DNA from 2 places in the Bacillus sp. SH7-1 genome. Region 2 is predicted to be linked to the other one. Evidence: predicted binding sites of a transcription regulator. Region 2 holds the regulator's gene; the other holds the start of a gene.
What was found. The regulator NrdR, encoded in region 2, represses ribonucleotide reductase genes. The targets are predictions, from matches to a motif close to AACACNATATATNGTGTT.
Positions count from the first base shown of each region.

Region 1: a site for NrdR is predicted at 1,899-1,916, ahead of nrdI (class Ib ribonucleoside-diphosphate reductase assembly flavoprotein NrdI). Genes of this name have one in related genera too.

Region 1 is NZ_QNUD01000041.1:172,753-176,176, reverse strand. Features, by position in the region: gene DN390_RS26200 (hypothetical protein) at 1-91, shown strand, start outside; partial or broken gene DN390_RS26195 (GNAT family N-acetyltransferase) at 129-704, opposite strand; gene DN390_RS26190 (hypothetical protein) at 950-1,144, shown strand; gene DN390_RS26185 (hypothetical protein) at 1,171-1,488, shown strand; gene nrdI (class Ib ribonucleoside-diphosphate reductase assembly flavoprotein NrdI) at 1,966-2,325, shown strand; partial or broken gene DN390_RS26170 (ribonucleotide reductase N-terminal alpha domain-containing protein) at 2,312-3,424, shown strand, end outside.
Region 2 is NZ_QNUD01000005.1:105,947-109,370, reverse strand. Features, by position in the region: gene DN390_RS03885 (replication initiation and membrane attachment family protein) at 1-917, opposite strand, end outside; gene nrdR (transcriptional regulator NrdR) at 1,070-1,531, opposite strand; gene speD (adenosylmethionine decarboxylase) at 1,816-2,199, opposite strand; gene DN390_RS03870 (glyceraldehyde-3-phosphate dehydrogenase) at 2,586-3,424, opposite strand, start outside.

The DNA.
Region 1 (3,424 bases), on a different contig from region 2:
GCCTATTTTGCACAGAGAGCCATGGGGATGTACAACATATACGTTTCATGAGGCGATGAATGGAAATATATTAAATACGAATTTAACATAAAAGCACACGATTTATATAAACCGTGTGCTTTTTTTTTAGATATAGAAATTTTGATGTTCAATGATTTTACAAGATGTGCATAAGGTTCGCCTACAAGCATAACGATTTGATCTTTTTTATAACCTAGTTTTTCGTATAGTGAATAGGCACGTTTGTTTTCTAAATTAACAAGTAATGCGATTTTTTCATGCTCCTTTTCAGTTGCATGAATTTCAGCAGCTTCGATTAATTTAGAACCAATTCCTTTTCCGCCATGTGCACTTGAAACTGATAATGTATCAATGTAATATTCATCAAGTTCAGCTTCTTTTTCTAACGTAATCGATTCATCTTTATGTAATTCTCTTAAGTGATGTACAATTGGTTCATCAAGCCTTGTTGCCTCACTACCGTGATAAGCGACAATAACTCCAATTGCAACCCCGTCTTGCTCATATACAAAACAGTTTTCATAGCTCAGTCGATTGCCCTCTTTTGAGAACCATGTTTCAAGTCCTAGTAATACTTCGGTCTCAACTGTGCTACCTGTGATTTTTTCAGCAATTTCGTGCAGAGCATTATACAATAAAGGAGCTATTGCCGTTGCATCTGTCTTTTTTGCTTTCCGAATCATAGTATCCCTCCTAGTTCTATTTATATATTGTAGCATAGTGGTATGGAACTTTGCATAATTGAATGTCGAAATGTTTGATATAGAGAAGTAGCTATGTTAGTATATGATATTTAGTGGACATATAATAAAGAGATATCTTTTGAAAAATAATGAAAATGAAATGAAGGTATAGCATCTGGATAATTTTACAGTTGTTGACCTATAGAATATAAGATAAAATAAAATATTGCATAGAGGTGAAATACATGGATAAAGAATTAGCAAATACAATTTTGGATCAGCTGAAAAATGGTGAAATAAAGGAGTATGTTGTTACGAAAGATGTATTTTATACGTTCAGAGAAGTTGTAGTAAGTAGGGAAGACTTTAAACATTTCATTGGTAACGCACAGCGCGGCGGACAAGTAATTTATACATATTCAGAAACGCCACGTTCGTAATTAGAAGGATATAGGGGAGGAGAATTATGGGCGATTTTAAACAAGGCATATTACCGCATTGGGATTATATGTGGAAAGATAGAGCCGGCAATAGGTTTATGGGGATGGTTATGTATCCAGAGAAAAGAAAGTGTTCGGCAAAAATGCTTCAGAAAATAAAAAGAGCATATGAAGAGGCTATAGAAATTAAAGTAACTGTACAAGTTCAACATACATATCAGTACGTAGAAGGAATGATTGTTTACTTTGATGAAGAAGCTCCTGTATGTACAATGATTGATAAAGATGAAAATCCACATCATATATTTGTAAAAGATATTCTGCGTATTGAGCACTCTGAATAATCTTTTCATAAATAAAATTGAATTTCCATAATAATAATCTTTTTTTATAATAGTTATCTTTTAGTATGTAACGTGAACCGAAAGTATATGTATAATATTTAATAAAGTAAAATTGATAAATGTAATCGTTTTTTAGAACAGATTATCGTTTCATGTCTGTTCTTTTTTGCGTGATGCTGGAGAAATATATTCCTCCAGCATTTGCCGTTTTATGACAAAATATATTGGTAACTTTTTTAAAAATAAGGTTAAATTCGTTGACAACTTTTTTGAAAAGCACTTTATTGACATGAGTTTTAGAATGTTGTTTCATAGTCATTGTATTGAAAAAAATCGACTGTCTTGTCGAAAAGTAAAATTTAAAAAAAGAAAGAATTTATACATATATCTTGTGTCTTATTTTGAAACGTAATACAATATATAGAGAAAACAAGAAACAACATACAGAGAGTATAGATTGGAGAGGGAGGGTCGGAAATGATAGTTGCATATGATTCTATGACAGGAAACGTGAAGCGTTTCATTCACAAATTAAATATGCCGGCCGTTCAAATTGGTGAAGATCTAGTAATAGATGAAGACTTTGTTTTAATTACGTATACAACAGGTTTTGGCAATGTACCAGAACGTGTTTTAGAATTTTTAGAGCGCAATAATGAAAAATTAAAAGGCGTATCTGCAAGCGGCAATCGTAACTGGGGAGACATGTTCGGTGCAAGTGCTGACAAAATTTCTGCTAAATATGAAGTGCCTATTGTATCAAAATTTGAGTTATCAGGAACAAATAATGATGTAGAATATTTTAAGGAAAGGGTGCGGGAGATTGCGACACATTGAACTGAATAATGAAATCACGCAAATGCAGGACGGTTTTTATCAGCTTCATAAAGATAAAGAGGCATTAGAAGTCTTTATGGAAGAAGCTAGAGAAAATACCGTTCATTTTAATAGCGTGGCAGAGCGAATGGAGTATATGAAAGAACATGACTACTATTACAACGTTCTGGACGAGTATAGCTTGGAGGAAGTAGAAGAAGTATATAACATCGCTTATGGTGAAAACTTCGAGTTCCAATCATACATGGCAGCATCTAAGTTCTACAAAGATTATGCGTTAAAAACAAATGATCAAAAACAATACTTAGAAAGCTATGAAGATCGTGTAGCAATTGTGTCATTATACTTAGGACGCGGTGATGTTGCGAAGGCAAAACAATTCGCAAGCATGATTGTAAAACAAAACTACCAACCAGCGACACCAACCTTTTTAAATGCGGGAAGAAGCAGAAGAGGAGAAATGGTGTCTTGTTTCTTGTTAGAGATGGACGATAGCTTAAATTCAATCGGTTTTAACATTAATACTGCAATGCAATTATCAAAAATCGGTGGTGGAGTAGCCTTAAACTTATCTAAGCTACGCGCACGCGGTGAGCAAATTAAAGGTATCGATAACGCTGCAAGTGGTGTAGTACCTGTTATGAAATTACTTGAAGATTCATTTTCATATGCGAATCAGCTTGGCCAACGAAAAGGTGCCGGCGCAGTATACTTAAACATATTCCATTGGGATATTATTGAATTCCTTGATACAAAAAAAATAAATGCCGATGAGAAGAGCCGTATTCAGTCTCTATCAATCGGAATTATCGTTCCAAGTAAGTTCTTTGAGCTTGCTGAGAAAAACGAACCTTTCCATGTTTTCGCGCCTTATACGGTGTATAAAGAATACGGAAAGCATTTAGATGATATTGATATCGATGAAATGTACGATGAATTAATGAGCAATCCGAAAGTGAAGAAGAAGCCGCTAGATATTAGTGCGCGTGATATGCTTATTAAAATAGCTATGATTCAGCTTGAGTCTGGTTACCCATACTTAATGTTTAAATCAAATGCAAATAACCAACATCCACTGAAGGATATTGGAACTGTGAAG
Region 2 (3,424 bases):
ATCTCTTCTTGCGTAGAAGGCTCTTTCTCTTTCATCACACGTGCAGCGTGAGGTTGTACTCTTTCACTTAATACTGGTAATGCTTGACCGTTTTCGAACTGATACCAATCACGTGCTCCTTTTCTAAGCCTTTCAATATCAATTGTCTGCATCTCTGTCACCGCACCAAGAACGATATTTTGCATCGATAACACATCTACACCGTATACGTAAGCAAGCGTGATAACACACTCTCGCACTTGATCTGTAATCGCCTTTTTAGGAACAAGGGCGGACAAGCCATCTACAAATAAGGAGAAATCAAAGAAATCATTCCAAACTTTCGGAGCGTCCCCCTTCTCGTTACTTGGCATAGCTGTCGTTTTTGGAATACGAAGATCCTCTTGCGCATGCTCAAGCTGACCTGGATTAAACGAACCAAACACATCATTGAAAGAACGTGTAACATTTTCATAAGATACAAAATCAAATTCTTCTTCTAAGAAATATTGCTTTACTTGATTATATTTTGTCCGACTCAATCGATTGTATAAAAAGATACTTAAAACAATATCATCAAAAAACTGCTTCGGCGATAAAGGTGGTTGCAGCTCGTATATAAACATTCGAATATCTTTTTCTTTCTTAATATATACTTTTAAAAGCCCAATTGCCTCTAACTTTACCCGTTCCTCATATATTTCGGGAAGCTGCATTTGCATGGTCACCATAAGGGAATGATGCGTATTCTCTTTTCCAAACACACGATCTTGCTCTAACTCTCCCCATAGCGTCATGTACAAGCTAAACGCTCTACTACCTATTAACGGCTGATACAACATCGTTAACACTTTTCGGTCGTAATTATGCAGTAACCCTTTCGCACTTACTTTATAACGATCAATTGGCAATAGCTCCATCCATGACTGTTTTTCCATTCTTGCTTTTCCTTTCTCTCATCCAATCTATCCTCTATTTCATTCGTTCTATCTTCATTATATAATTTCTTAGCGAAAAAGAGCTATTAGCTTTCGCTTCTAGCTCTCTTATCTCATTACTTACGGTATGTAAAGAGAATACAATACAGATTCTACTCTCTTTCTTTTTGCAGTATATCTTTTAATTCTTCAATAAATACATTTAAATCTTTAAATTGGCGATATACAGATGCAAAACGTACGTAAGCAACATCATCAATATCACGCAGTTCTTCCATAACAATTTCGCCAATCATATCACTTTTCACTTCTGATATCCCTAAATTACGAAGTTCACGTTCCACACTTTGAGTTACTTCTTCTAATTGCCTTAAAGATACTGGTCTTTTTTCGCACGCTTTAATTAAGCCGCGTAAAATCTTTTCTTTATTAAACTCTTCTCGTGTGCCTTCTTTTTTTACAACGATAAGTGGTGACTCTTCTACTCTTTCGAATGTCGTAAAGCGACTTAAACAACTTTCACACTCTCTCCTTCTTCGAATAGAGCGCCCCTCGTCTACCGGACGCGAATCTAACACTCTTGTACCATTATGAGAACAGGATGGACAACGCAATATATTCACTCCTTTACACTATACTCTTCATTTTTTCTCTACTTACTTCATCTGACAATATATATACAGTATTATATAACTCATTCTAACTCTCTTACCACTTTAAGTTTAAGCACATTATTTTCTCATCTCGTTTTCAAAATAAGATGGTAGATAGGATGCTAACTTATTCGTAAGAGCTCAGTTTATCTAACTAACAAGTACGTTATATTTTTCCTTTTTCATAAACTAAAAAAGAGGTGCATTATACACCTCTTTACATTTTAAATCAATTATGTTCTTTTTTAAAGAGCTTTTGTTTCTCTCTGCTTAATTTCGAAGCTACCAGTGCCTCGAGGAAGCTCGATGCTCTCACGCGTTTTCGCGTTTAAACCTTCTGCAATATATTCTGCAGCAACATTTGGATCAATACGATCCCCACAAGTATAAACATCAATACTCGCGTAACCGTGCTCCGGAAAGCTATGAATTGTTAAATGTGATTCCGAGATAATTACTACTCCACTTACACCTTGTGGTGCAAATTTATGAAAAGCAACCTCACGCACTTCAGCACCAGCTCTTAGTGCTGCATCCACAAATAATTGTTCAATATACGGCATGTCATTAAGCTTGTCGAAATCGCAATCCCAAAGTTCAGCGATCACGTGACGACCCATCGTATCCATAGTATCCATTCTACAGTTCCCCCTTGTAAATTTATTCTAACTGTTCGAATTGAAAACTAATTTGCAATTTGGCTTGCTCCACTACCACGGGGGAAAGTTAGTCCAGAGAGGTCCTAACCCTTTAAGTAGTGACTACGTACCTCAGCTCTTAAGTTTACGAGTGTTAGTATACTTTGTTTATTTTCATTTTGCAACAACAGTTTTTTCGATTTTCTGTCATATTTTCCTCTTTACTTTTCCCTAAAAAAAATAAATGATTCACAAATACAGTAATAACAACGCTTCGTGGTATGTCCACTTTCCAAAATATACTCATATAATTTTTTTCCTTTTCAGAAAAAATTAAAAAAAGAGAGCAATATTTACTTGCCCTCTCCCTTATTCACTTAAATATGTTGCATATTTTTTTGTTTCGCTAATTCGTCAACAACTAACGTTACAAGATCTACAACACGACGAGAGTAGCCCCACTCGTTATCATACCAAGCAAGCACTTTCACTTTACGATCACCCATTACCATTGTAGATAAACCATCAATAATAGCTGAGTGTGTATTTGTATTAAAGTCGATAGATACTAAAGGTTCTTCACTGAATTCTACAATGCCTTTTAACGCACCGTTTGCAACAGTTTTGAATGCGTCGTTAATAGCTTCAACTGTCACATCACGTTTTACATCTACTACTAAGTCAACAAGAGACACGTTTGGTGTTGGTACACGAAGTGCCATACCATGAAGTTTTCCATTTAAATGCGGAAGAACTTTTGCTAGCGCTTTCGCAGCACCTGTCGTTGTCGGAATAATTGATTGTCCGCAAGCACGTGCTCTTCTTAAATCTTTATGTGGGTTATCAATATTTTTTTGGTCATTTGTATAAGCGTGAACTGTCGTCATTAAACCGTTTTCAATTCCAAACTGCTCATCTAACACCTTAACAACAGGCGCTAAACAGTTTGTTGTACAAGATGCATTTGAAATAACAGTATGTTTTGTAATATCTAATTGGTCTTCGTTCACACCAACTACAATTGTTACATCTTCATTTTTACCAGGCGCTGTTAAAATAACTTTTTTCGCTCCGGCTTCAACGTGAAGAATTGCTTTTTCTTTTGAATTAAATTTACCAGTTGCTTCAATTACAACTTCAACACCTAGATCTGTCCAAGGCAATTCCTTTGGATCGCGGTTGTTTAAAAGGCGAATCATTTTCCCATCAACTAATA